DNA from 2 places in the Rheinheimera baltica genome. Region 2 is predicted to be linked to the other one. Evidence: riboswitches for the same ligand, from Rfam matches in the RefSeq annotation. Region 2 holds a riboswitch; the other holds the start of a gene.
The links. Region 2 has a riboswitch for thiamine pyrophosphate ahead of ORJ00_RS08475 (TonB-dependent receptor). Riboswitches for the same ligand answer to the same signal wherever they lie in the genome.
Positions count from the first base shown of each region.

Region 1: linked by a shared signal. The riboswitch ahead of thiC (phosphomethylpyrimidine synthase ThiC) and the one ahead of ORJ00_RS08475 (TonB-dependent receptor) in region 2 are both predicted to bind thiamine pyrophosphate.

Region 1 covers NZ_JAPJDY010000009.1:22,997-38,202, forward strand. Annotated here, with positions in the region: gene thiE (thiamine phosphate synthase) at 1-710, opposite strand, end outside; gene ORJ00_RS15040 (thiazole synthase) at 700-1,503, opposite strand; gene thiS (sulfur carrier protein ThiS) at 1,506-1,703, opposite strand; gene ORJ00_RS15050 (FAD-dependent oxidoreductase) at 1,700-2,815, opposite strand; gene thiC (phosphomethylpyrimidine synthase ThiC) at 2,818-4,740, opposite strand; TPP riboswitch at 4,856-4,970, opposite strand; gene ORJ00_RS15060 (sugar phosphate nucleotidyltransferase) at 5,041-5,982, opposite strand; gene ORJ00_RS15065 (DUF3718 domain-containing protein) at 6,133-6,498, opposite strand; gene paeA (polyamine export protein PaeA) at 6,681-7,985, shown strand; gene ORJ00_RS15075 (DUF5610 domain-containing protein) at 8,011-8,664, opposite strand; gene ORJ00_RS15080 (MATE family efflux transporter) at 8,741-10,108, opposite strand; gene ORJ00_RS15085 (MFS transporter) at 10,215-11,411, shown strand; gene ORJ00_RS15090 (pseudouridine synthase) at 11,352-12,107, opposite strand; gene ORJ00_RS15095 (RNA polymerase sigma factor) at 12,549-13,073, shown strand; gene ORJ00_RS15100 (hypothetical protein) at 13,066-13,551, shown strand; gene ORJ00_RS15105 (DUF4097 family beta strand repeat-containing protein) at 13,561-14,535, shown strand; gene ORJ00_RS15110 (nuclear transport factor 2-like protein) at 14,705-15,169, shown strand.
Region 2 covers NZ_JAPJDY010000004.1:202,419-217,624, reverse strand. Annotated here, with positions in the region: gene pnuC (nicotinamide riboside transporter PnuC) at 1-278, opposite strand, end outside; gene ORJ00_RS08480 (YkoF family thiamine/hydroxymethylpyrimidine-binding protein) at 275-523, opposite strand; gene ORJ00_RS08475 (TonB-dependent receptor) at 535-2,622, opposite strand; TPP riboswitch at 2,662-2,758, opposite strand; gene ORJ00_RS08470 (nidogen-like domain-containing protein) at 2,922-3,746, shown strand; gene ORJ00_RS08465 (methyl-accepting chemotaxis protein) at 3,805-5,439, opposite strand; gene ORJ00_RS08460 (cation diffusion facilitator family transporter) at 5,642-6,517, shown strand; gene ORJ00_RS08455 (putative bifunctional diguanylate cyclase/phosphodiesterase) at 6,884-8,524, shown strand; gene ORJ00_RS08450 (M15 family metallopeptidase) at 8,635-9,402, shown strand; gene mgtE (magnesium transporter) at 9,445-10,788, opposite strand; gene ORJ00_RS08440 (DUF432 domain-containing protein) at 10,949-11,743, shown strand; gene ORJ00_RS08435 (mechanosensitive ion channel family protein) at 11,755-12,612, shown strand; gene ORJ00_RS08430 (BamA/TamA family outer membrane protein) at 12,720-14,336, shown strand; gene mutM (bifunctional DNA-formamidopyrimidine glycosylase/DNA-(apurinic or apyrimidinic site) lyase) at 14,337-15,146, opposite strand; gene ORJ00_RS08420 (hypothetical protein) at 15,167-15,206, opposite strand, start outside.

The DNA of each region.
Region 1 (15,206 bases), on a different contig from region 2:
CCAGTTCCACGACTAAAAGCATGATGCTGGCGCGGGCTGCTAAGGGCGACATAGTGGGTATAGGCACTGTGGCCGTGATAGCGAAAGGGACTTGCTATAAAAAGCTCGTCAACTACCTGACTTTGCGATGCACTGTGACCCCCTTTAACGATGATGGCTTTAACACCTGCTTGAAACAATTGCTGCAGTGCCGCTGTTTTATGGCTTAGGGCAGGGGCTTGCAGTGTAAGTGCCCAAAGTTCTGGCAGATTAGGGGTGAGTATGTCCAATTGAGGTAGCAAATACTTAAACACCGCCTGATACAGTGTCGCGCCTGCCAACCTGTCACCGCTACTGCTTATTGCAACCGGATCGTAAAGTACCAGTAATGTCGGATTTTGCTGACGCAGTTGAACCAGCAACAGGCTTAACCAACGCACGTGTTCGGCAGTTGCCAATAAACCAATTTTTATCACGGCCGGGCAAGCGTCTTTAAGTAATGCGTCGGCTTGTTGCTGTAACAGTGTTACCGGCATCGCCATTACTGCGTCAACGCCATTGCTGTGCTGAGCAGTCACCGCCGTGATTAGGGTACACAAATGTACCGGCTGCGTTTTGCTGGAAAAACTCTGTAGCGTTTTTATATCGGCGGCAATACCCGCTCCAGCACTATTGTCAGAGCCTGCGATGCTCCAAACGATAATGGCGTTATGCAGCGGCTCAGTGTCCATTTTGTGTCTCCTGCAGCCAAAATGGCATGCCAAGTACCGGGGTAGATGGGCTGGCTAAATGTTGTGGTGGCATGGCTCCAGCTAAAAACGCAGACCGACCGGCATGTACCGCGTTGGCAAAAGCTAAGGCCATCAATGGCGGTTTTTTAGCCAGCGCCACAGCAGAATTTAATAGCACACCATCAAACCCCATTTCCATTACCTGGCAAGCATGGCTGGGTAAACCCAAGCCTGCATCCACGATTAACGTCGCCTCAGGCAGTCGCTCTCTTAAGGTGCGCAACGCGTATGGGTTTAGCACGCCTAAACCCGTGCCGATGGGCGCGGCCCAGGGCATCAGTACTTTGCAACCCAGTTCAAACAAGCGTTTACACAGCACCAGATCATCGGTGCAATACGGCAGCACATTAAAACCTGCTGCGAGTAATTGCTCAGCAGCGCTTAACAGTAAAACAGCATCAGGCTGCAGGTTGTAGTCATCGCCAATTAGCTCTAGCTTAATCCAGTTGGTATGGAATATTTCCCGCGACATCTGTGCCAGTGTTACGGCCTGTTGTACCGTATGACAGCCAGCAGTGTTGGGGAGCAAATGCAGATTAAAACTGCGTAGCCCTTGCCAAAACTGTTCGCCACCGCGCTGCTCAGGGGCCTGTCGGCGCAAACTGAGCGTTAGGGCAGCGCAGCCACTGGCGGTGATTGCTTGCTGCATTATTGCCGGGCTGGGGTATAGCGAGGTGCCAAGAATCAGTCGGCTAGGCAAGGCTGTACCATAAATATCAAGTGTTTCAGACATCGTTAACCTCCAGCTATTGGGCTGACAATATCCAGCTGATCACCGGCCTGTAGCAAAATATCCTCATAGGAAGCTGCTGCGACAAAATGGCCGTTTAACGCTACGGCGAATGGCGCGTTAAAACGCGTTAGCAGCGCTGTTAACTGGTTAGATGTTAAGGTTTCAGCCTGACCATTTAACCAGATGGTTAGCTTAGTCATTGATTGACTCCTTTGAGTAAGCCAGGCATCGGTGAGCACTGCGCAGCTTCCTTATGCTGCAGTTGAGCTATCGCAGCTTGTGCGACCTGTTCTGCCAGTGCCGGGCCTAATAAAAAACCATGCCGGTGTAGGCCATTTACGCGGATTACGCCAGGTTGTTGTATCAGGTTAGGTTTATTGTCAGGCAATGCCGGGCGCGCAGAAGCTTGCAGGCTTAAAATTTCAGCTTCGGCAAACGCCGGGTCGATGGCATACAATGCGGATAATAATTCCAGTGCAGAGCGCACCGAGGGGGCAGTTTGCTCGTTTGACTCAAGCTCTGTCGCGCCAATAACAAAAATATTGTTAGGTTTAGGGGCGATATACAAAGCATAACGAGGGTGTAAGAGCCGCACCGGGCGCGATAGTTTAACCGCGGTTGACCGCACGCGTAATACCTCACCACGAACGGCTCTTAACGCACTAATTTGCGGCTTGGCGCCTAAACCACGGCAGTCGATAATCAGGTCGGCCGATTGCAGTTTACCGTTACAACGTAGTTGATTGGCCTGCATGTCGACGTGAGATTGCGCCTCCAACGACACTCCACGTTGCTTTAGTAGTTGCAGGCTTAACGACATAAATGCTTGATTGTCCAGCTGGCCTTCTGCCGGCAACAAGCAGCTATGTAAAAAGCGATCCGCCAATGCAGGTTCTAAAGCGGCTAGCTCTGTTTTGTTTAGCCATTGTGGCTGGTATTGCGCATGATGTTTTATTTGGCTGACAAAATGCTGTAACAGATGTTGCTGTTGCGGATGAGCTAATAGTATTGAACCTCGCTGCTGTAAGGCAAAATCGGGCAGTTGCTGTTGTAGATTGTGCCACAGCGCGATGCTGCGATAAGCCAAATCCACTAGTGACGAGTCAAGCAATACTGACTCTGCCAATGGCGCTAGCATCGCTGCAGCAACGTGAGCAGCAGCGTTTTGAAACGCTGCTGTATTGGGGCTGAAATTACCTTGTTCTAACAACCGAATGCGAGGTGTTGCAGGCCATAGATTTGGTTCAGATAACGCCAGCGCACAAAGGCGCCCCATCAAGCCGCCACCCGCTATAATCAACTGTGGGCGCATGTTTAATCTCCATCAAGCTCTGTATCGGCTTTGTGATACAAGGCGGCGCCATGCTGTCTGAATTGGCGGGCTTTGGTTTGCATACCTTGTTCGGCATCTAGTTGTTGCACCGCTATTTTCTCTGCATAGTCGCGTACATCCTGACTAATTTTCATCGAACAAAATTTCGGCCCGCACATAGAACAAAAATGAGCAACTTTGCCAGATTCCTGCGGCAAGGTTTGGTCGTGATAGTCGCGTGCGCGTTCAGGATCCAGGCTTAAATTAAATTGGTCCTGCCAGCGAAATTCAAACCGGGCTTTAGACAGGGCATCATCACGCAGTTGCGCACCAGGGTGGCCTTTGGCTAAATCGGCGGCATGTGCTGCAATTTTGTAGGCAATTAAACCTTCTTTTACATCGTTCTTATCTGGCAAGCCCAGGTGTTCTTTTGGCGTGACGTAGCACAGCATGGCACAGCCGTACCACCCAATTTGCGCGGCGCCAATGGCGGATGTTAGATGATCATAACCAGGGGCAATGTCGGTGGTCAGTGGCCCTAAGGTGTAAAAAGGTGCATCAGCGCAGTATTCCTGCTGTAACTGCATGTTTTCGCGGATCAGTTGCATGGGCACGTGTCCAGGGCCCTCAACCATGACCTGTACCTCCTTTGCCCAGGCGCGGTGTGTTAGTTCTCCTAAGGTCTTTAGCTCAGCAAACTGCGCCTCATCATTGGCGTCGGCGATAGACCCCGGACGCAGGCCATCACCCAGGCTAAAACTGATGTCATAAGCGCGCATAATGTCGCAGATATCATCAAAATGCTGGTAGAGAAAGTTTTCCTGATGATGTGCTAAACACCATTTGGCCATAATAGACCCACCGCGTGACACGATACCGGTTAAGCGTTTTGCTGTAAGTGGCACGTAGGCCAGCCGCACGCCGGCGTGGATAGTAAAATAGTCAACGCCTTGTTCTGCTTGTTCAATCAGGGTGTCGCGAAATAAATCCCAGGTCAGATTTTCCGCTATGCCGCCAACTTTTTCTAACGCCTGATACAGGGGCACAGTACCAATGGGTACCGGGCTGTTACGGATAATCCACTCGCGGGTTTGATGAATATAGCGGCCGGTAGATAAGTCCATTACCGTATCTGCGCCCCAGCGTGTGGCCCACAAGAGCTTTTCCACTTCTTCTTCAATTGAAGAGCTAACCGCCGAATTGCCTATATTGGCATTAACTTTTACCAGGAAGTTACGGCCAATAATCATCGGCTCTAGCTCTGGATGATTAATATTGGCAGGTAATATGGCGCGGCCAGCCGCAATTTCCTGTCGGACAAACTCGGCAGTAATTTGCTGTGGTAGGGTTGCGCCAAAGCTTTGCCCCTGGTGCTGTATTCTGGCATCCGCTGCGGCCTCTGCGTTGGCTCGGCCTAAGTTTTCCCGAATGGCGACGTATTCCATTTCTGGCGTGATAATGCCCCGACGGGCATAGGCCAGTTGAGTAACTGGTGAGTTTCCGCTGGCTTTGCGTCGTGGAGCCTGTTGCTCAAAACGCAGTGCCTGCAGGCTGTCATCTTGCCATTGCTGGCGGGAGTAGGCCGAACTAAAGTCTTGAATTATCTCAGTGTCACCGCGCTGGGTAATCCAGTTTTGCCGCAAGGGGGCTAAGCCCTTGCGGATATTAATGTCAGCATCTGCACACGAGTAAGGCCCAGACGTGTCGTACACCCGTACCGGCGCATTAGCCTGTAACAGGGGGGCAACGTTACTGCCGCCAATAACACTGTCTTGTAGCGCAATTTCGCGCATGGCGACGTTAACACCGGCATTGCTGCCAGCAATGTAGATTTTACGACTGGCAGGATAGGGTTGGCCTTGACGCTGCAAAATATATTGTTCAGCGTCAGCGCGGGCGGAACGGCGATTGTGTGGTTTTGACATAAAGACTCCGATGAAATAATTAAATAGTTAATTTTCAACAGAGCTTGGGAAAAGCGTGGACGCTCATCTGACGATGAACTGAAAGAATGCACCAACACGCAGACGGATCTGTGACGGTGTTGGCGCTCTTGTTCCCTCCGCAGGTATTATCCTGTTCAGGTTCCACGGATTCCGCCCAGAGGCGGTCTCAGCTGACAAACCAGGTTTGTGCAGCACTCCGACAAGCTAAGTGTGGTTAGCATAAACAGCTTTATTTTTATCGGCAAGAGGTAATTGCACGGAAATTACGTATCTGGCAGCTTAAAAATAAAGCGGATGAGCTAAATCCAGGCTATTTCTTTGCAGTTTGCTGACACAGTGTTTAGTGTTTGATTTGGGTAACTCTGATGCAAGAATCGGCCATAACTGCGTGTTACCCTCAAGCCATTCGGGGTGGTGTAGAATATCCAGTTTACTTTGGAAATAGGCTGACAGCGTACCGACATCTTGCCAATACTGGGGCAGGCTTTGCTGGCCGGGAATGGTGTTATTGCTAAAGTCGTATACACAGGCTTGTTGCTGGTTAAATAGTTTTGGCAGGATGTCATGGCCAAAATCGTGAGGTTTATCTGAAGCAAGCTTGGCTAAAAGTTGACACAGATAGTTAGCATTAAATAAATAATTACCCATTGACGCAAGAGCATAACCCGGCTTGTTTTTTATCTGCTTAATGTTACCACTCGGTTTTTCAGCAAAACCACAAACTCTTTGCTGCTTGTCGGTTGTAATAATGCCAAATTGATGAGCATGCGAGACCGGTACGGCGACTGCGGCAACGGTAACGGCTGCTTTATGGTGTTGATGAAACGCCAGCATCTGGCGATAATCCATTTTATAAATATGATCAGCACTTAGAATGGCAATAACATCGGCGTGATAGTGTTGAATAACGTCAAGTAAGCTAGCGACGGCACCGGCTGTACCTTGCTGAAGATGCGATGGCGCCTGATGCACTTTTAACTGGCCATCACGGTTAAAGCGAGGCTGCCAAAAGGTGTTTAAATGCCGGTGTAAAGCTGCAGGGCGGTATTGTGTTAGCACCATGACCTGGTGAAAGCCAGAGTGCCATAAATTACTTAACACAAAATCAATAATTCTGCGCTGGTACGCAAAAGCTAGCGCAGGCTTACACTGTTTTTGTGTCAGCGGCCTTAAACGGCTACCTGTGCCGCCCGCCAATACGATGCTAAGCAATTTACACACAAGCCGCTCTTACGATGTAAACAAGGTGTAGCAAGCTTAGCTGATAACTTCATAGTTGGTTTGATATATATCAAATGAAAAGCGAACATAAAAAAAGCGCCATAACGGCGCTTAAGTTAGTTAAACATTTTCAGCCCGGCAACCAGCAGGCTATTCACCAATGCGTGTACGTATTTCGTTTACCAATGGCGATGAAGCAAAGCCATTTGCATCAGCCCATTGTGGATAATCAAACGCGGCTAAGGTTTTAGACGGCATTTGTTTTACAATAAAGGTACCTGATTCATAGGCGTCACTTCTAATAGCGAACTGCAGCATATTTTCGTTGTTGCAGGATATGCTATCAAAAATATTGCGTAGGTTTAGTTTATTATCTGACAACAGCTTACGTAGCTGATTGCGGTTATCGTCTTTAACATAACCGCACATAGTGCCTGCCAATTGTTCATTTGCTTGCACCGTAGACAACGAAGAAACTAAGAATAAAGCACTAACACAGAGTACTGTTTTTAACATTGGATTCTCCAATTAAAGGGGGTTGCTGCAAAATTATAGCCAAGCTTTTAGGATGAGGAGTAAAAAAAAAGCATTATACGATGAATATTTTCAGATAGTTAGCAATGTTTAGCGACAACAAGCGCTATAATAGCGGCGTTTAAGTAAGCTGCGTCCGTTGCGAAAAATGCCAAGGAGATACCATGACTACACTGGAATATATGCTACTGATGTTATTACTGGTGGGCAGCAGTGCATTCTTCTCCGTATCTGAAATTGCACTAGCGGCATCCCGCAAGATGCGGTTGCGTTTAATGGCCACCGAAGGCGATATTAATGCTGCCAAGGTGCTGGATTTGCAGGAGCATCCGGGTAACTTTTTTACTATTGTCCAAATTGGTTTAAATGCCGTAGCGATTTTGGGTGGTATTTTAGGTGAGTCAGCCTTTACCCCTTATTTTACCGCCTTATTTTCTTTGTTTTTTAGCCCGACTCTCGCGGCCAATATTGGTTTTGCTGTGTCAGTGTTTTTTGTTACAGCCTTATTTATTTTGTTTGCCGATCTTATGCCAAAGCGCCTGGCCATGATTGCGCCAGAAAAAATTGCCACCCGAGTGGTGTCGCCAATGCTGTTTCTTATTACTGTATTCAAACCCTTAGTCTGGTTATTTAATAGCCTGGCCAACCTGTTTTTCAGTTTGTTTAATGTGCCAACGATGCGCAAAGATGATATTACACCCGACGATATCATTGCCATGATGGAAGCTGGCGCCCAAGCCGGTGTATTGCAAGAGCATGAACACCAATTGTTGGAAAACGTGTTCGATATGGAATCACGCACAGTAACATCGGCTATGACGGCGCGTGAAAGCTTAATTTTCTTTACGCTGAATGAATCGCAGGACAACATTAAAACGAAACTTGCAGAGCATCCGCATGCTAAATTTTTGGTGGTGGATGGCGTTTTGGACAAAGTCATTGGGTACGTTGATACGCGTGATATCTTGCTACAGGTACTACATGACCAGCCTATTTCATTAAAAAAAGAGGGTATAGTACGGGCACCGCTGATTATTCCTGACACCTTATCGCTTTATGAAGTTTTAGAGCACTTTAAATCAGCCGGCGTTGATTTTGCCATCATCATGAATGAATACGCCTTAGTAGTAGGCATAATAACCCTGAAAGACGTAATGAGTATTGTGATGGGAGAACTGGTGAGCTCAGAAGAAGAGCAGATAGTGGCTCGTGATGCGAACTCCTGGCTGGTTGAGGGGTTAACGCCGTTACAAGATGTCATGCGGGTGTTGGATATTGATAATTTCCCTAACCCCGAGAGCTATGAAACTATCGCCGGTTTTATGATGTTTACGTTGCGGAAAATTCCAAAACGTACCGACTTTGTTTTGCACGGCGGCTATAAGTTTGAAGTGGTTGATATTGATAGCTATAAGATTGACCAGCTGTTGGTCACCCGTTTGGCAAAAATTGAAGCGGCTGAAAAGTAATAAGCTATCAGCCGCCGGATAGCGTTTAGGCTTTTGGGTTGTTGATGACGTTATTGGTCTTGTCAGTTAGTTCATTTTCAACTGGCTTATCACTGCCGTTATCATCTTGCGCTGGAGGATTGGCGGCCAGCTCAAGCATTTTTTCTCTAAAGTTTTGCAGCCCTTGCATTACCAGACCATAGGTCTTGTCTACATCAGATTCAATATCACCTTCAAACACCTTCAAGCTGGTTAAAATATCCTTGGCGTCTGCAAAGCCTTTTTCAATGCCTTCGCTTATCAAGCTCATAAAGTTGTCTAGCCGCTGTTCTTCAGCTGTGTCGGGGTCTAGTTCTTTATAGCGGCTATAAAATGCTGTGGCGTAGGCCGTTATGCGATCTGCCGTGGCTTCAGGCGAGGTATCAATCCCCGAGTCATACACTTTTTGCGCTGCGTTTTCGCCCAACACTGGCTCTAACTCGGCATTGATACCCTCTAAAGCGGTTTTAAATAATAAACTTAATGAATCGTTGTTACTGCGCAGCGAGACTTCTTCATTTGCCCGCAATATGGCCACATTCTGTGCTTTTTTCGCCTGGGCTTTATCGCTCTCGACCGGAACCTGATCGGTTTTTACGGCGTTAGCATTTCGCTTGTTAATGCCGACGACAGAGGCATTGTTGCTGGAAGTGATCGACATAGTGCAGCTCCTGATTAATCTGGCATATAAACACTGAGTTAAGTATAGCCCGTTACTGCTTATCGGCAGCGACGGGCTAAACATTAGCTGATTTTAATCGAATACCAAAAAAGAGTTGTTGCCGCCATTGCTGAAGCAGGTAATAAGCCAGTATGACACTGCGTAAGGCCATAAATACACATAATGCAGCCCACAAAGCATGGTTTTGCCAGTGCGAAAGCAGGTAAAAACACAGCATAAACCCAAGCAAAGCTAACAGCATACTGTTGCGCAGTTGTTTGCCTTGAGTAGCACCAATAAATACGCCATCCAATAAATACGCCCAACTGGCGACCAGTGGTAGCAGTATCATCCAATTTAGGTACTGAGCCGCCTGTTGTTGCACGCTAACAATACTGGTTAACAGCGCAACAAAGTTATGGCCAAGCAGCGCATAGCTCAGGCTAAAGAGTAACGAAAGGATAAGACACCATAGTGCAAGAATGCCAAGATTGGCGCTGAGTTCGGTTACATTATTACGGCCAATAGCACGGCCGACCAAACTCTCTGCAGCATAGGCCAGGCCATCCAATGCATAGGAGACCAGCATTAAAAAGCTCAGTAGTACGGCATTAGCGGCGACAATATTGTCGCCATAGGTAGCGCCCTGAAAGGCAATAAAGACAAACACGGCTTGTAAACACAGGCTGCGTAAAAAAATATCCCGGTTTAATGCCAGCAGCTGACGACTGCCTTGTAAGTTAAAAGCACGCGGTTTAAGTGCTGAAAATATTTGCGCACCAGCACTTTTGTGTAGTAAATACATCGCCAGCAATAACGTCGCATAATCGGCCAGTACCGAAGCCAAAGCAACACCCTCAGTGGTCCAGTCCAACCCCATGACAAACAACAGATCAAGTACAATGTTGATAATGTTGCCCCACAGTAACATCCACATGGGGTAACGCGCATTTTGCTTGCCAAGAAACCAGCCCATAAGTACTAAATTAACCAAGGTGGCGGGAGCACTCCAAATCCGAAGTTTAAAGTAAATAACCGCTTGTGATGTCACGTCGGTGCTAGCGTCACTAAAGTAGATAAGTAATTGCGCTATGGGCTGCTGTGCGCACAACAACACGATACTAAGAACTAATGCCAGCGAAATGCCTTGTTGTAAACAATGGATTGTTTCAGCTTCGCTATTGCGACCATGCGCCTGAGCGGTAAGCCCTGTCGTACTCATGCGTAAAAAGCTAAATAAAAAATACACTAAGCTGATCACGCTGCCACCCAGTGCAACCCCGCCCAAATAGCGTGCATCATTTAAATGGCCAACGACGGCAGTATCAACTAAGCCAAGCAGCGGCACACAGAGATTAGACAGCACCATCGGCAGCGCAATAGCCGCAATTTGACGTTGGCGCGACAGATTAAAAAACACCGCCAGCATACGAGATAACCTCAAGCTAAAACGCTGATGATACAAGCTGTGATAACCTAATGCGACCTTCTAAGCGTAGTCAAATGGCTTTATACTAAGCGCTCGGTGGTTTGTTGTCAGGGTGAAATGTTTGATTGAGTATAAAAGCCCGGCGTTTTATCGTGCCACCTTTGCCTTGTGTCTGGCGGCAGTGGTGGTATTTGCCAACCTGCATTTATTACAGCCTTTACTGCCGGTGCTCAGTCGCGATTTTAATCTTACGCCACTTCAAACCAACTGGGCTTATACCATAGGTACGCTTAGCCTCGGCTTATCGCTTTTAGTCTATGCGGCGTTGTCTGATGCCTGGGGCCGGAAAAAACTGTTGCTGTTTACCCTGTCTGGCATGACATTGACGACATTGGCATTAACACAGGTAGAAAGCTTTACTGCTTTGCTATTGTGGCGCGCGCTTCAAGGCTTTTTTCTGGGTGGGTTACCGGCCATTGCGATCGCCTATATGGGCGAGGAGTTTACTAAGCCTGCGGTGGTCGCGGCAGTGGGGTACTACATCAGTGCCAATTCGCTGGGCGGCATCAGTGGGCGTTTAATGGCTGGCGCGCTGGCCGATATTGGGCATTGGCAATGGGTATTTTGGCCGGTAGCATTGCTTAGTCTGTTAAGTTGTTATTTTGTCTGGCGTTTTTTACCCAGTGCGGCGCGTTTTAGTACCAGGCATTTTAGCGCTAAGCAGGCGCTTACCGATAATCTGTATCACCTTAAGCAGCCCTTACTGTTGCTGACATTCCTGATTGGTGGTTTAAATTTCTTTATTTTTCTAAATCAATACACCTATATTTCCTTTGTCCTTTCAGACACGCCTTACTCGCTCAGTAGCGTTTGGATTGGGCTGCTATTTGTAACCTATTTTACGGGCACTTTAGGTTCAGCCTTGTCAGGCAAGGTTGCGCTGAAAATAGCGCCGCCACTGGGCATGGCCGCTGGCGTGGTGATATTGATGTTGGGTACTTTATTTACCTTACATAGCAGCTTAGTTAGTATTGTTCTGGGCTTTTTTATTAACGCTTTTGGCTTCTTTTTATGCCACTCGTTAGCCAGCAGTTGGGTTAATCACTGCGCTAGCCGCGCTAAAGCCAGTGCCAGCGCATTGTATCTGGTGTTTTATTATGTTGGTGCCAGTACCGGCGGCATTTACCTGCAGCCCTTTTGGCAGTGGTTAGGTTGGCAAGGTGTGGTTATTGGCGCAGAGCTAATGTATGGCGTGACACTATTGCTCTGTATCTGGCTGTACGTTAAGGCGAAGCGCCTGCAATTGCTGAAGTTCTGATGCGGTAAGGTCGCGCATAGCACCAACGGCTAAATTACCCAGTTCAATACAGTCTAGGCGGATGCGTTTTAATGCCGTAACTTTGTAACCACAGGCCTTACTCATATAACGAATTTGCCGATGTAGGCCTTGTGTCAAAGTAATGTGGAATTGTTTTTCGCCAAGGGCAATCACGTTACAGGGGCGGGACTGATAGTGCCGTTCACCCACTTGCCAACTTACACCTGATGCCATTTGCTGAATAAACTGTGCATCAATGCTTTTATCCGTCTCTACCAGATAAGCTTTTTCATGCAGAAAATCGGGATGCATTAACTGCTGGCTCAGGGCTCCATCGTTGGTGAGCAGCAATAAACCGCTGGAGTCTTTATCCAGCCGGCCAACAGCAAATAGCCGATGTGGTAAATGGTGTATTAGCTGATAAAGGCTAGCAGGATTGTCAGCTTTGACATTGCAGTCTATCCCTACAGGCTTGTGGTACAGCACGTAGTGTAAAGGAGGCGGCGCAGCTAACGGCTGTTGGTCAATACAGACAAGGTCGTGTTGTGACACCTGTAGCGTGTGTCCTGCCAGTGTATTATTAACGGATACTCTGCCAGCGGTAATAAGACGTTCTGCAGCACGGCGGGAGCAAAAGCCGCTGCGGGCAATCCACTTTGCAAGCCGATGCTGTTCTGCTTGTTTATGTTGTGTCACAACGTTTACTCATTTCAAGGTAAGCTGGTAATGGTAACTGATCTGTCGCAAATAAATCATTGTGTTGTAACAAAATAGCGTAATACTGCAATGGCCTTCAACGGCAATTTGTTCCTTCTTACGTGCACTGCACGTAGAAAACTAGTGCTTTTTCTTCAACCGGGTTTTACCCGGTTTTTTTTCGCCGGATAATCCAGCTTCATCAAAGCTTCCCCAGACAGTAACAAAACTGAAATCAATTTCGCGCATAATGGTTGCAGTTACACCTTCCTTCCTGGATTATTTCAGCACTATTTAGTGTCGGGAGCTAAGCTCCCGAATTTCTTTTTTAAAAAAATTTTACTCACCTTTAAACCTTTCGAATTACCCTACCGACTAAGCTGACAATACAAACAAAAAAGATGTTCTGAATAAGATATTCCGAACCCACTAAGGGCGTTTATGGCAATGGAGATTGCGCAGGCAATCGCGGCAGCAAAACACGGCGATAAGCAAGCATTTCATCATGTTTATCAGCAGTTTGTCGGTCGGGTATATGCTATTTGCTGGCGACTTTTGGCAAACAGGCAAAAGGCGGAAGATGCCTGTCAGGACGTGTTTATTAAGGTTTGGCAGCAGTTGCCTGCTTTTCGTGGCGACTGCAGTTTTGCGACCTGGTTACACAGTATTGCCACCCGCACAGCAATTGATTTATGGCGCGGTGAAAAATATCTGCGTTTAACCGACAGCAGCGACACACAGAACGAGCTTATCGAGCAAACAGTTGCTTGCAGTAGTGAAGATGTGCCTTTAGAGCAGGCCATACAGCGCCTACCACCGCAAGCGCGTGCCGTATTTGTGCTGTTTGCGCTGGAAGGTTATCAGCATCAGGAGATTGCCAGGCTGCTTGGCATTAAAGAGGGTACCTCTAAAGCGCAGTATTTTAGGGCCAGACAATTGTTACAGGAGTGGTTAGCTGATGAATGAACAGCAACTTGACCAGGCTATTAAGGGCCTGACACAGCAAATAACACCCGAACGTAACTTGTGGCCGGAGATTGAAAGTCGGCTGACATCACCCGGCAAGGCCGGGAAATTCAGGCAATGGACATGGGCAACAGCAGCCATGTTGGGTTTGGTCAGTGTAATGGGCTGGCAACTTTTATTGTTACCTTCCGCACCTGAGAGCAGCCTGGCGAAAATGCCCACAGCAGAGCTGATGCTATTGCAAGTGTTTGAGCAGCAAAAAGCCCGCCAGTTAAGCCAAATGGCAGAAGTAAATGAGGGGTTTGATAACTGGCAGCAACAATTGCAGGTATGGGACCAGGCCATAGCGCAGGTGCGAGGGGCACTACAATTTTATCCGGATGAACCGCAGCTGTTAGCGCAGTTGCAACGCTTATATCAGCAGCAGTTGTCGTATATTCAGCGGGCGACACTGCAGCACAATTCAGTGATCAGTTAGGAGTAATTTATGCTTACATTAACAAAACCATGGCAGGTAGCGCTTACGGCGCTAATGCTGTTAAACATCAGCTTACCGGCGTTTGCCGACTCGCGTGAAACAGTTAACGAAAGCCGCAGCGTGGCCGGCAATGAAAAAATCTATCTCGAAGTTATGAGCGGTGAGATAGCCATTAAAGCCGTAAACAGCAACCAGTTTAAGATTGTTGGAAAACTGGATGAAAAGGCCACCGGTTACACGCTGGAATCAGCAGACGGTTTTACCCGCTTTGAAATGACCATGCCACGCCAGGTGAATTACCGCGGCAGCGAAAAATCAAATGCCGCTGACTTGCGTATTGAAGTGCCCATTGGCAGCAGCATTGAATTTAAAGGTGTAAACAGCGATGTAAGCCTCATCGGCATCACAGGTGGCAGCAATATAGGCACAGTTAATGGCACCATTGCGGCAGTAGAGCTGGCAAATTTGGTGCAGTTAAGTACGGTAAACGGTGAAATTAATAGTAAAGACATTAGTGGCCAAATTTCGTTGAGCTCAGTAAATGGAAAAATAACCGATGTAGGTTCATCTGGCCGGTTGGAGTACAGCGTGGTTAACGGCGAAATTAAAGCCAGAACCAGTGCCGAGGAAGTGACGGTAAGCACGGTAAATGGTGATGCTAAACTGAAAATGACCAGTACAAAACAGCTGAAATTAAGCACTGTTAACGGCGAGATTGAAGCAGAGCTAGCTAATTCGGTTAGTCCACGCATCAGCGGCAGCAGTGTAAGCGGTGATATTGAATTAAAGCTGGATACGAATGTTAGCGCCCGGTTTGATATTAAAGCCTCAGCCGGTGGCAGTATCGACAATAAGCTGAGTGACGACAAAGCCAGTAAAGCTAAATACGGCCCGGCTCGCAGCTTGCAGTTTACGCTGGGCAGTGGTGATGGCAGTGTTGAGTTAAGCACGGTAAGCGGTGATGTCGAGCTGGATAAGTTGTAAACCGTATTAAAAGTCACTTTTCCTGAAAATAACAAAGGCCGCTATAGCGGTCTTTGTTATTTGTTGCATCAAAGGCTAATTTAGAAAAAATGATTGATTTTCATTTAGATAACAGCATAGATTGGATTGATAAATTAGATGCTTTGAATAAGTAGATATGGAGCTTGCTATGAAACATAAGTTACTTGCTGCGTTTGCAGTATTTTTGTCATTATCGGTAGCAGCTGAGACAGAAATAGACTTAAATGCTTTTGCACAGCAGTATTTTAAGGCGATGGTGGCGACGCAGGCACCTGATGCGACAACACAGGATCTGGAAAACTACCTGGCGCTTTTAACCGATGATATCGGCCATTCGCATTTACCTTATGTTACCGACGATTCGCGCCAGCCTGATGGCAAACAGGCGATGCGAAAAGGCATGACGTTTTATTTAGGCGCCCACACCGAACATAAAGCCGAGCTGCTGGATGTGTTTACCTTTAATCAGTCGGCCATCGCCATTCGCTACAGTAACAGCGCCAAAGGAATTCACCCGCAGCATAAGCAAGCCATTTCTTACAGCCAAGTCATGATGGAAGTGCTGGAGATGGAAAACGGTAAGGTTGCAGTAATCCGTAAGTATCATCAGTAATATGTATTTTTCCGCGCATGGTTGCGTTAAACATTGC
Region 2 (15,206 bases):
CCCTTCGCACCCGGTGTTGCTTGGCGCAGCTGTTGCCATCGCCACCAGCCATACAACGCCATACCTGCATAGTACAGCTGTAACAGCGCATCTGACAGCAATGCCGACTGCCACATAACATGGGTAAACAACAGCGTACTCAGCAACGCCGCTGGCCAACACCACAAACTGTGTTTCAATGCCAATATCACATAAGCCAATGCCAACAACGTTGCCACCAGCTCAAGGCTATGCATTAGCTGCCATTGTGCAATAGCCTGCGTGATAAGCTCATTCATGGCCGCAAATCACCATGGATAAACTTGCAGACAAACACCACCTTACCGTAACGTTCAAACGACCATTTAATGCATTCCTGCAACGCTTGCATTACTGCTTCATACTCGCCAAACAATTGGGTACTCATCGTGTTGGTTAATACTGTCACGTCTGCGTAAGTGTTTAACTGCTCAATAAAGCCAGTGATGGGGCCAATATAGTCATCGGCCAGCGGATATTTACTAATTTCTACTGATAATTGCATTATTGTCTCCGTTAAAACTGGTAGCTGGCGCTCATACCAACGCGGCGCGGTTCAGCAAACTGCTCATAAACATGCGGCGCGTAACCGTCTCTTGGGTCATTACCAAAATAAAAGCCGCGTACGCCAATGTCTTTGTCCAGTATATTGCGTGCCCATAGCGCAAGCTCCCAGTGTGCAAGCTGATAACTGATCCGCGCATTAAGCAACTCATAGCGTGAGGAGCGGGCGTTATGGCCATCTGAGTAATAAAATTCATCCTTGCCCTGTACACTGACATTAACCAGTAGTGCTTCACTTAGGTACCAATCTGCCGCTACACTATATTGAAACCGTGGTGCCTGAGCTTGTTCCCGCCCGGTAAAAACATCCCCATCTAAGGTGATATAGCGGCCTAATTCGGTTTTGAGCCAGCTAGCCGACAAAGACAACGCAAACTGCGCATGCAATTGCAGCCGGTTTTCCATCTCAATACCGTAATTCCGGCCACTACCTGCGTTATCAATAAAACCGGCAAACTGCGGCCCGCTATCCGGATTTAGCCAGCCTTTTACCTGCATGTCTTCACGCCACATATAAAATGCAGCAACACGTGCGCTTACACTATTGTCAAGCGCCACTCCCTTCACGCCAAACTCTGCGTTATACAGCGTTTCAGGTTTAAAACTGGCTTTGCTACTTAGATCTGCAAGGCTGTCATCCGCCGCTTTGGCTAACGCATCGCCATTTACACCACCGGCTTTATATCCGCGAGATGTCAGTAAATAGATTAACGCTTGCGGGTTTACCTGATAGTTCAAGCTTAACTTTGCCCCCCACATAGTGTCATCATTGTTGATACTGCCGCCGCTGCTATCGCTGTACTCATCTTCGTAACGTTCAAGACGCAGGCCTGATGTCAAACTCCAACCGTCTGAAAGTGGCGTGTTTATTTCTCCATATACCGCCGCATTGCTGCGGCTTAACTCGCTAACAAAAGCATCTGCTTGCCACAGATCCCAATTCCAAAATTGGCGGGTTAAATCAAAGCTTTTATTGGCTGCATAAAGCCCCAATACCCAATCACTGTTACCAAGTTTGCCCTCAGGCGAAGAAATAAAGCGATAGTCCAGCGTTAACTGGTCGCGCTGACGTAAATAACGGTCAGTTGTAGAATACTCATCGGGGTGCAGTCCAACATAACTCCAGTCTTCGTCAAAGCCATAGTCACTGTCAGCTGTTAAATAACTCAGCTGAGCAAGCACATTAGCAAACGGCAGGCCGCGATAATCTGCTTGCAGCGCAATGGCCTTACTGCGAATTAGATCCTGACCTGGCTGATCTGACAAGGTGGTGCGGTTACGATCTAATGAGAACGCATCATAACCGTTGTTTTGGTCGACAAAGTGACTAACTAACTGCAGCGTAAGCGCATCTGAGGCTTGATAGCGCAGCTTTAAACGCCCGGTAAATTCGTCGATATTATTAGTATCATCACGATTCAAGTAGGTATTTTCGATAAAACCGTCAGAGCTTTGCTGCTCAAGTGACAGGCTATAGCCTATTTGCTTATTCACACTATTACTAAACTGTGCGGCTAACTGACGACTATTAAAATTCGCTAACGTTACACTGGCTTTACCTTCCGCAGCAGCTGTTGGGCCCTTGGTCGTCAGGTTTATCATGCCTGCCAGTGCATTTGCGCCAAAGCGGGTAGCTTCAGGGCCGCGAAATACCTCTAGTTGTGCCAAATCGCTAATGCCGGTAATCCCAAGCCCGGAGTAGTCAATTCCATCGACCAAAATACCTACCGAAGGGTTAATAGTATCGACAAATTCACTACGCTCTCCGATACCGCGCACCTGAATATAACGGCCGCGAGATGCCCCAGCAGTAAAGTTTACATTAGCAAGTTGATTGAGCACATCATCAAGATGCTGCGCTGAGGTACGTTTAGTATCTTGCTCACCGACAACGGCAACACTGCCTGAGATATTCTGTAACGCTTGCTGACGGAAATCGCCTTGCACACGAATACGTTCGACGGCCGTTTCAGCATCAGAAGCATAAAGAGGGTAGCTACTGCATATTGCAACAGTAATTAATGACGGTATAAAACGCATTTTCGTATGAATCTCCAAAAAAACAGAGATCACACCAGCTTGAGGAGTTAGCACCATCCCTCCGCCGGTATAATCCGGATCAGGTTCTAAGGGTTTGCCTTTCGGCATCTCAGCAATTGCACCCCTTGGTTGCGTCGCAAGTGTATAGCTTTTTCAAATCCATCGCAATATTAGCCCCCGCAATGACAGTTTTTTTTACATCAACAAACCAGATGGTACGTAATGCTTTGAAATAAATAAATTATTTTAATGGCGCATTTATTGCATTGCGAGCACGACATTAATTAATGGAGACTAAAATGTTAAAAAAAGCACTTGCTACAGGGATTTTGACATTATCACTTTGCGCGCCAGCCTTTGGCGGTGCAATTACCGCTGGTTTCAATGATTTTACCCTTAATCCAAATGATGATGGTTCTACAGGAGCCGTATCTATCGGTTTTGATGTAGATTTTTTTGGCTTGGTTTTTAGCCAATTATTTGTTAATAACAATGGCAACATTACCTTTGACAGTCCATTGTCTACTTTTACCCCTTTTGATTTAACGTCAACTGGCCGGCAAATTATTGCGCCATTTTTTGGTGATGTTGATACCAGCGAAAACGGTTCACCTGTCACTTATGGCTACGGCTCATTTGATGGTATGGATGCATTTGGTGTAAATTGGGTTAATGTTGATTATTTTTCTAGCTCAATTACTCATACCAACTTCAATAGCTTTCAACTGCTTTTAGTTAATCGCAATGATATTGCGGTTGGCGATTTCGACATTATCTTTAACTATGACAGTATCTTATGGGAAGCAGGCACGGCAAGTGATGGTGATGCCAACGGCTTAGGTGGTTCGTCTGCCAGGGTCGGTTTTTCCAATGGTACTGGCAATGCGGGCACTTTTTTTGAATTGCAAGGTTCAGCCATCAATGGCGCTTTGTTAAATGGTGGTGCTAATTCGCTGATTGACGGACGCCTAAACAGTAATATGGATGGGCGTTATATTTTTAATGCCCGAAATGGCGATATTACTGCTGAGCCAAACCCAGTTCCAGAATCTGGCACAATGATTTTATTGGCTACAGGTTTATTGCTTATTGGTAGTCGTAAGCTGCTTAAACGTAAAGCTTAAGTCAATACAAGATCTGTTGGCGGCGCTTTTGCCGCCACAGAGACTCTACATGTTCGCGTTATTTTTGCTCAAACACCAACCAGTCATCATTTAATTGCTTTGCCAGTTGATTAAGTTGCTCACTTGCTTTAGCTGCAAGGCCAGCACCTGCGCTTAATTGTGAGATATCGCCGTTTAGCAGGTTAATACTGTTAGCAATATCCGTTGAGACAATTTGCTGTTGCTCCGTAGCACTACAAATAGTTAGATTTGCCCCAGCAATACTTTCAACAGCACGAGCCAGTTCTGCAAATCGCTCTCCTGCACTTTGCGCCAAGGCTACGTTGTTATCAGCATCACTATATGCCTGTTGCATAGCGTCGACAGCACTTACCGCCCGTTGCTGCAACTGACTAATCATCTTATCTATAGATTCAGTTGCTTGCTGTGTATTTGCCGACAAGGTGCGCACTTCATCTGCAACAACCGAAAATCCACGGCCGGCTTCGCCAGCACGTGCGGCTTCTATCGCTGCATTAAGTGCAAGTAGGTTGGTTTGCTCTGAAATTTTACGGATCACATCTAATACGGTCGAAATCTGGCTTGACTCCTGCTTTAGCTCGCTTACAGCCTGAGTACTGTGTTTAAGTTGTTGCGTCAGCGCAGCAATACCTTTCGCACTGTCGGATGAGACACCTCTACCAGCATTACACAACTGCTCGGCTTTTTGTGCAGCATCAGCGGCGTTTTTTGCGTTACCGGCTACATGCAACACACTGGCGCTCATTTGCTGCACTGCTGCAGCAAGCTGCGCAGCTTGATCAGCCTGACGTTCAGCACTGTTACTGACATCATCACTACTTTGAAAAACGGTTGCTGCCTGCGCACTTAGCGCCGTTGCACTGCTACCTAGTCTGAACACCAACTGTTGAAAATGCGCTATCATCTGATTTAATGCCTGCGCAGCTTCTGCAACTTCATCTTTGCCGCGGGTATCTGCCCTTAAGCTTAGATCTGACTGTTGTTGCACTTGCTTTACTATGTCGCGTAGTGCCCATAATGGCTGACACACTGAACGCTGTACCCGCCAAATTAGCACACTGATTAACAACAAAAGTATGATCCCAGCAATTAAATAGGCTTGGACCAACAGCGCAGTAAATTGCTCCGCAGAATCACGAACTTCCGCACCTGCGGCTAATTGTTTTTGAATAAAGGCTTCGGCCAACTTGGTAAAACCGGTAATGCGTAGTTCAATTTCATTATTCACAGTAGATTCATTGAGAATACGCACCAACAGCGCGTCACTGCCTGCATAGGTTATCCACTCTTGGTAGTGCTTAATGGCTTTTTCAAACGCCTGATCTAATTCTGCGTAGTGTTCTGCATTGTTTTGCTTTGGCCGACTATTAGTAAAGCCTAGCCATTTGGCCTCTGCCAGCTGCAAGTGTTGCTTTATCGCCTCTTCTGTTGCCTGAGCAGATGCCCATCCGGTACGATACTTGCGTATGTCTTGCAGTGCCGTTTGCTGCAGGATTTGCTGTACAGACATGACATCGGACAAAATAGCCAAGTGATCGTTGTAGAGTGTATTGAAAAGCTTATCTTTTTCTTGAACACTGAAAAATGCCGCAATTAATACCAAAACAACCATGACTAACGGTATAGTACCCAACAGTAATATCCGACCAGAAATTTTCAGTTTTGCCAGCACAAGTCAATCCTCAGCGGTGTTCACTAAGCGTAAGTCTATGCCTGCAATATGACAAAATTGTGACACCGCTAGCTTGATGTCATCTTAATGTCATGGCAGTAATTTGGTTTAATTATCTTATATAAGCAAGATACCCTAGGTGACTTTGCGCTGACGCTGCTCTAGACTGCAATTATCGCCTTGAAATGTGCCAATAACCTCTATGCAAAGCCTACGACCGCGCCAACTACTCATGCTGTCTTTATTGGCGGCTTTTGCAACCATGGCGTTAAAGACCCTCGCTTGGTATATCACCGGCTCTGTTGGTTTTTTGTCTGATGCAATCGAGTCACTGGTGAATGTAGCTGGTGCAGGTTTTGCACTATTTATGGTCACCTTAGCACGCCGTCCTGCAGACGATAATCATCCTTATGGGCATAGCAAGGCAGAGTATTTATCTGCAGCTTTTGAAGGGGGCCTGATCGTACTCGCCGCTCTGGCCATCTGTATCACAGCGTTAGAGCGACTAATTAATCCTCAGCCCATTTCTACGTTGGGTATTGGTACCACGTTTATCGTATTGGCCAGCCTGATAAACCTTGGTGTTGCGTTTTTGTTGTTGCGTGGGGGCAAACACTATAATTCACCCGCATTAGAAGGCGGGGGCAAACACTTGATGACCGATGTCTGGACCACAACCGGCGTTATTGCGGGCGTCGCATTGGCTTCGATTAGTGGTTACAGCTGGTTAGACCCGCTAGTGGCTATTGCCGTGGCGGTTCATATCGTGTTTGAAGGCGGACAAATTCTCTATAAAGCTATTAATGGCCTTATGGACAACGCCTTACCAGATGAAAGGCTAGTTGAAATACATCAATTATTGACCACATTTAGCAACCAGCAGGTACTCTTTCTTAACTTGCGTACACGGGCAGCAGCTACATTGCAATTTGCTCAGGTCGATATGCAAGTTCCGGGAAACTGGAGTGTTGAGCGAGCTCACCAACTAGCAGATGAGGTCGAAATTGCTCTTATGGCAGAAGGAATAACGTTAACCATTCATATTGAACCACAGCATGCACATACAGAAAACACCTGATACTACCTTAACAATTAGTGGTGCCAATTCACAGAGCTGGAAAGAACACATACGGCATTTGGTGTTTAGCCTGTTTGGCGCTACAGTAAGTCGACTATGTTAAAATACTTCGGCTAAAGCAGTATGTTGAAAAAGTACTTTCGCCCAACGCTAGAACCTGACCTTATCGAGCGCTTCAGTCAGTTTAGGATGCGCCGTCTAATACAAATAGCCGGGTTTACCTTAATAGGCTTGCTTATTGCTGCATTTATTTCATATGGCATCGCACAACTCATCTTTATAACTGGTTGTATTGCACTTATTTGCTCTATTGGATTCTCAGTAAACAAACGACCGCTCCCTGCAGCCTACATTTTACTGTGGTCTATGACGATTATGTTATCTGCCTTAGCATTTTTAGGCGCTGGCATGCTCGATTATGCGTTATTGGGTTATCCGGGCTTGCTAATGTATGCCGCCATTCTGGGTAGCGTGGCCTTATTTTATTCGCTACTGTTGTTTGTCCTGGCAACGTGTACTTTGCTAACCTGGCTAACATTAAGCGGCCTGTTAGTTCCACATACTCAAGTGCTAAGTTGGTTTGACCTTATCTTTGTCTTTATCATCCTCACCGTCACTGCTATGAGTGTTTACCTGATGGTTAAAGACATGCGAAATTTGATGAAGGTACTGCATCAGGAAAATATCAAAGTTAAACAAAGCCGAGTAAAAATAGAGCGGCTAGCACATTATGATCTGCTAACAGGCCTGCCAAATAGGGTATTTGGAGAGCAACTATATCTACAACAGCTGAATTACTGTCAGGAAAAACAACTACAACTTGCAGTATTATTTCTTGATTTAGATAACTTTAAACCGGTCAATGACGCACTTGGCCACTCTGCAGGTGATATCTTGCTAAGCCAGTTATCAAGTCGTTTAAATTCTTGTTTGAATGAACAACAGCATGTGATTCGGTTTGGCGGCGATGAGTTTTTATTTTTAGTACCTTATGAACAAAGCACTGACTCACTTACTGTTTTAGCCAACCGAATTATTACAGAAACAGTGAAACCTTTTAATATTATGCACACACAACTACAGATTTCAGGGTCCGTGGGTATTGCGGTAGCCTCCGCTGATGATGACGAATTTAGCGTACTTTGCCGTAAAGCAGATATGGCAATGTACAAAGCAAAGGAAGATGGGCGCAATACCTTTCGCTTTTATGATAGCCATATGGATCAGGCAAATGTAGACAAGTTTAACTTGCTGCAAAACCTGAGATCGGCAATAAATTCAAGACAATTCTCTCTGTATTATCAACCTAAAATCTCACTACGCAGCGGCCAGATTACCTCTGTGGAGGCCTTGTTACGCTGGCAGCAAGCAGAAGGACGATTTGTAAGCCCCACTGAGTTTATTCCGCTGGCTGAAAGCAGTGGCCTCATCACGGAGTTAGGTGCCTGGGTTATTGATGAGGCGTGTCAAGCTTGCGCACGTATACGTAGGCAAGGTTACCCACATTTGCGCATTGCAGTAAATTTATCCTACGTACAGTTTAAAAACGGGCAACTAGAGCATGTTATAAAACAGGCTTTGCAGCGAGCTGCTCTTCCAGCCAGTAGCCTGGAGCTGGAATTGACCGAGTCTTTACTTATTGATGACGATGATTTTATCAAACGACAGTTAGATGCGCTTAGCACGTTAGGCGTTACCTTTGCCATAGATGACTTTGGCACTGGCTACTCTAACCTTAGTTATCTTCGAAGCTTTAACGCCACCACATTAAAAATAGATCGCTCATTTATCATGTCACTTTGCCAGTCAGAACGTGATGAGCCCTTAGTGAAGGCTATCATTCAAATGGCTGCCAGCCTCGGTTTAAAAACAGTTGCTGAAGGCATAGAAGATGCCCAAACCGCCCAATTACTAACACAGCTTGGCTGTGATGAAGGTCAGGGATACTATTGGGCGCCCGCACTACCAGAACAATCTATTTTAACCATGTTAAACACCCAGCCATAAACCAGATCGAAACAACAATTTTAACGGCAGCACAGCATCTTGCCACTAAACCGCTATACTCTGCTTCGGCCCTCGCAGTATCAGGTTAATTTTTTTAAAGAGATCATGTTATGAGTAGAGATACTGCCCTTGAGCACCTGCATCCCACATTCAGACAAAAAATACAACAACTGCAGTCTGAATTAACAAAGGCTGACCTGCCGTTTCGCTTATTTGAAGGATTTCGTTCCGCGCAGCGTCAACATCAATTGTATAGCCAAGGCCGCACTACCCGAGGTGCCAAAGTCACCAATGCTGATGCCTGGAGTTCTTTTCACCAATACGGCGTGGCTGCAGACTTTGTGTTGTTCATCGATGGTAAGTGGAGCTGGGACGATAAGGGTCCACGTAAAGCATGGTGGCAAAAACTGCACGAGCTTGCGGCAACAGTCGACTTAGAGCCTCTTAGTTGGGAGCTGCCGCATTTGCAACAAAAAGGTCAACAACTGGCGCAGCTAAAAGCAGGGCATTATCCGGCAGGAGGTGACAGCAGTTGGGCTGAAAACCTGCAACAAGCCATACTTGATTGGCGCGGCTCACCCAGCGCGCCACCGGTGCCAGATGCCGCACCCAATAGGCCCGAACTTAGCAATGCCACTTCGCTCTCGGTTGACAACGTAATGGAAGTGCAACAAGCCGTGCAAGCCAGAGTAACAGCGCGGGATGGTTTGCGTCTGCGCGCCGGCCCGGGTACCAGCTTTGACATTAAAAGCACGCTAAAACCCAACCAGTTAATTTATATCATGCAACACAGCGGTGACTGGAGCCAGATAGATATTCAAGGAGATGGGCTGGCCGACGGGTATTGCCATAGTGGTTATTTAGCTGCATTGCGTTAGTTATAGGCGCTGCAATGCAGCACCTACGACAAAGTATTGACGTTATAAGCGTAAATACCAGGTTGCAATAGAAAAATACACTACCACGCCAGCGACGTCAGCTATGGAAGTAATTAGCGGGCCGCTGGCGGTAGCGGGGTCCAGTTTAAAACGGCTCAGTAAAAACGGCAGTGACAGGCCAATTAAGCTACCGGCCATCACCACCAGCATCATGGTCAAAGCAACAACGATGGCAATATCATAGCCACCACGCCACCAGCCTAAAACCACAACGGCGGCTGCCATGGTAAACCCGAGCAACCCAGCAACTAAACATTCCTTCGCCAACAATGCGCCCCAATCACGAAGCTTAATTTCACCTGTCGCCAATGCGCGCACCATCAGCGTGCCCGATTGTGCTCCGGCATTACCACTGCTACCTATCAATAGCGGTAAAAAAAACAGTAGGGCAATATGGCTGGAAATAATACCTTCGAAATACGCTATGCCGGCGCCAGAAAAAATATTGCCAAACACCAAAATAACCAGCCACAGAACGCGTTTACGATACAGTAAGAGAATACTGGCGTCTTTTACACTGGTTTCCAACTTGCCTATAGTAGCCGTTTTATGAAAATCCTCTGTCGCTTCCTGTGCAGCCACATCCATTGCGTCATCATAGGTCACAATGCCAACCATTTGCTGCTGATGGTTAATAATGGGTAGCGCCATCAAATCGTACTTGGCAATTAAGGCTGCAACTTTTTCCTGTGGCATATCAACACTGGCAAAAATAGGGTCGTGGTTAATCAGTTCCTCAATAGGCATGCTAATAGGTGCTAATATTAAATCGCGTAATGACACCACGCCAATCAGTTTACGGCTGGCGTCTACTACGTAAGCAGAGTAAATAGTTTCTTTGTCCGGTGCCTCTCGCCGCAATGAATCCAATGCCTGCGCTACCGTCAACTCTTGCGGTAAAATAGCGTAGTCAGATGTCATAATGGCACCAGCAGTACCTTCTTCGTGCGAGGTAAGCTGTAACAAATCTTCACGTTCCGCTTGTGCCAAAGCAGGCAATAGCGTCTCACGCTGTTCATAGCTTAAGCGGTTAAACAAATCGGCTCTTTCATCAGAAGACATCTGACGGATAATAGGGGCCAGCTTACGTCGGCTTATTCTAATGGATAAATTCACCTGCTCTTCGGCTGGCAGGTAACCAAACACTTCAGCTTGTTCCGTGCGAGGAAAAACGGTTAGCAATGTCCATAAGTCGTTGGGCGCAAATTCCACCAACGCTGAGGCTAAATCAGCAGGGTGTACATCGTCCAGCTGTTCGCGCAACAAGGGTACGGTATTAGATTCCAGCGCACTACGCAGGGTGGCAATTAATGCAGGCAATTCCATGGCAGCGGCCCCTCGGCAGTTTTAAATTAACATATTGCTGAACAAGCAAAAATTGGCGGTATTTTATAAAGCATAGCAGTGAATCTCAACTGAATATGGCATTGGGCTACTGCTGTGTTCTTGCTAAGATAACAATCAATATCGAATTAGGTAATTGCACATGCAGTCTGACACAATTAAACAGCCATGGTGGCATCCTCTGGAGTTGGATTTAAACGATTGCTGGCACCACCGGCTTGGGTCGTTGAACATCTATTTACAACGACAGGCTCAACAGTGGTTGATGGCGCACGAGTATACTACAGAGCTCCCTAAAGACAGTCAGTTTCATTCACCGGTTAAAATGATACCGTCACATCTAAGCTGTCAGCGCTTTTTATTTAAACAAAGTCCAGCAGCCTGCCAACTGATACCCAGGTTAATGGACAGACCCGTGGTTGTAAAAACCTTACAGCCGGTGATATTACCACCAAACGAGCAAGGCACTTTTTATATCAGCTCACCGGTATCCGTGCAGCTAAAACTCCTGCCCGACCTATTACTGCATACCATCCCAGTGCAGCGTTTATCTGACACCTGGTTCGGCCCCTCTACACAAGTTGGCGAGCTATGTTATGCAGATAAAACCCATGCCAGGCATGCCAGAACAGAGCTGCCGCAGCGACCACACCGCGCTATTACCCCAGTGACAATTTACAATAGCTCATCGCAGTTGCTTACTATTGACAAGATCAGTATACCGGTGCCTTATTTAGCGCTATATGCGATGCCAGATGGCAATTTATGGACTGATCCTGTCACATTACGACATGAAGGGATACAAGCGCTAGCACACTTTGATACCGGTAAACTCAATGCAATAGATGCCGCGCAAGCTGAACTGCTGTCAGCCCCTCTGGTAAAACCGGAACGCCATAACTTATTTCGCGCATTTACCGACATGTTTCATGATTAATTGAGATCACTATGACAGAACAGTTTTTACAATGGTTACAAACAGAGCATATTAGCCAAATGCTCAAAGCAGCTATACTGCTATTGGTTGGTTTTGTTGTCGCAAGTTTAGCATCACGCGCAGTAAACCGGTTTTTTAGCAAAAATTTCTCGCAGCACCATATTGTGCTATTTAGAAAGCTTGTGTACTGGTTGTTGCTAGCACTATTTGTTGCCTCGGCATTAAAACAGCTGGGTTTTTCACTCAGTGTGCTATTGGGCGCGGCGGGGGTATTGTCAGTTGCTTTAGGCTTTGCTTCACAAACTTCAGCATCAAACCTGATCAGTGGTTTATTTCTGATTGGCGAACAACCGTTTAAACTGGGCGATACCATCAAAGTTGGCAATACCACCGGCGAGGTGCTATCAATAGACTTACTCTCAGTGAAACTGCGCACTTTTGATAACCTTTTCGTTCGTATACCCAACGAAACCCTGATTAAAAGTGAAGTGACTAACCTGACACGTTTTCCTATCCGGCGTTTCGATTTATTGCTGGGCGTGGCATACAAAGAGCAAATCTCCGAGGTTCGCAGTGTACTATTGGACGTTGCCGACAAAAACCCACTGTGTCTGGACGAACCCAGCCCAATGTTTTTATTCTTAGGTTTTGGTGATTCGGCATTGAATATTCAATTCTCAGTGTGGGGGAAACGGGAAAACTTTCGCGATTTGCGTAATAGCTTGCATGAAGAAGTAAAATTAGCCTTTGATACTGCGGGCATCGACATTCCATTTCCACAGCGCACAGTGCATTTGGCGCTACAGTATGTCCAGTCAAAGGCACAATCTGCAGCACCACTACAAAAAGATGACAATCACGCTTTATAAATCATGATAATTAGACAGAGTTAAATTGTTCAGATACGAAACCTGCGTTAATGTTGCCTTAAGGTGGGACAACGAGACTACACTTAACACCCTCAATGGAGTCATCTATGAAAAGGCTTGTCAGCACCGCCGTTATGTTACTCTTCGCCCAACAGGTTGCGGCGGACTGTCAGGCTGTGGCAGATAACCATTTCCTAGTAGATGAACAAGGTATCACCATTGAAGCTATAACCTATAACTCCCACAATGTGTTTGATTTAAAAGATGAAAGTACATTTTGGCTGCATAGGTTTGCCAACTACACCCATAAAGTCACCCGTGAGGGCGTTGTGGAAGATGATCTGTTGTTCCACACCGGCACCCCGCTAGTGCGAGCCGATTTAGCCGAAACCGAGCGTTTATTACGCAGCCGGCGCTATATACGTGAAGCAGAAGTACGAATTAGCCATTACTGCGCCGCCAGTAACAGTGTTATTGTAAACGTAGCCACCTGGGATAACTGGTCGTTGTTACCGACAATAGATTTTTCCAGTGAAGGCGGTCGCAGTAAAAGCGCCCTTGGCTTTGAAGAAGACAACCTGTTAGGCAGTGGCAACCGTCTGAGCCTGGAGTATAAACGCGACAGCGAACGTACCGGGGTGAACTTTGTCTTTTTTTCACCGAATATGTTCAGCAGTTTCTGGAACAGCACTGCAGCTTATAGCAAAAACAGTGACGGCAATAACTACCAGCTTAGCCTGAACCGGCCTTTTTACCGTTTATCTTCGCCCTGGGCGCTGGGTTTCGATGTTGACCGTGTCTCAGAAGATGTTACTGAGTACGATGCGGGTGAGGAATATAATAGCTTTCAGCGGCAGCGCAACCATGCCAAAGCAGAATTCGGCTATCGCCTTGACACCAACAGCCATAACATTCACCGGCTTAAACTGGCGGTAGAGTCAGAAAATGTGAAGTTCTTTGCTAATGCGGAAACCATGCTGGATTTCCCGGAAAATCGCAATTTAAGCAGTGTCTGGCTTGAATACGAGGGAATTCAAGCCAATTATCGTAAGCTGTTTAATATCAACTCTTTTAATCGCACTGAAGATTTTAACTTTGGCTGGCAATTAAATGCCCGGTTAGGTACTTACAACAAAGGGCTTGGAGCTGATCGCGATGCGTTATTCTGGCAAATCAGTACCAATAAAAACTGGCAGCTATCACCCGATCTGTATTTACTGGCTGACTTAAGCTGGTTGCAGCGCCAGTTTGACCAACCTCAGTATCTGTTAAGTACGCACTGGAAGCTGGTTAAACACCTTAACGAATACAATAGTATCGTGGCTAAACTCACGCTGGATAAGGGCAAAAACCTGTTTCGGGATGAACCCTTGTATATTGGCGGCGATGAACAATTACGCGCCTACCCCAATTATTTTCAAAGTGGTGAGTCACGCGCAATGCTAAGTGCAGAATATCGTCGCTATACTGATTGGTCGCTATGGCAGTTATTGGATGTGGCCTTTGCTGGATATATCGACGCCGGCAAAGTATGGCAAAGTGACGAGCAGGACACCAACACATTAGACAGCAGTACTTTAGTTGGCATTGGTGCCGGCATACGCTTGCTATCAAACCACTCCAGTCGCGGTACCATGATCCACTTAGATCTGACGCGGGCGTTAACTGACAACGACAACCTCAGTGGTGTTGAAGTGCGAATTACCGCAACAAAAAGCTTTTAACTAACGCTGACAACCGTCGCAAAAAACCGTACTGCGCTGGCCAAGACGAACTTCCTGCAGCGCTGCACCACAATTAATACAAGGCTGTCCACCCCGACCGTACACCAGTAATTGCTGAGCAAAATATCCCGGCTTGCCATCGGCCTGGCTAAAATCTTTCAACGTGGTGCCACCTTGTTTAATGGCAGCAGCCAGCGTTTGTTTTACCACCTGCACTAGCTTTTCCAATTGCTCTGCCGTAACGGTTTTTGCAGGTTTAGACGGTAAAATACCGGCTTTAAACAACGCCTCATTGGCGTAGATATTGCCCACGCCAACGACCACATGGTTATCCATCAGCACCAACTTGGCCGCACTACCCCTTTTGGAAAAGGCTGCAGTTAAATGGGCCAGATTAAAATTGTCACTCAGGGGCTCCGGGCCTAAACTGGCCAACAACGGATGCACTTCACCTTTTTGTTGCCACAATACAGCACCAAAACGGCGGGTATCGTTCAGCCGTAACACCATACCACTACTTAACACTAAATCGATATGATCATGTTTACCGAAAGGCATTGTGGCTGGTATTACCTTTAAATGGCCTGACATGCCCAGATGCAGAATTATATCGCCCTGTGGTAGCTGAATAAGTAAGTACTTGGCACGGCGGGTTACCGACAATATCGGTTGGTTGGTTTGCGCTAATACTTCGTCCGGCACCCACCACCGCAACTGGCGCTGGCGCGCAATAACCTCTACCAAATGCTGGTTTTCAAGATGGGGGCTAATACCCTGCCGCGAGACTTCGACTTCTGGTAATTCAGGCACTTTCTACTCCAATAACGCCACTACAACAAAAATAGCTGTGTAGCTTGCTCAGCATTCAAT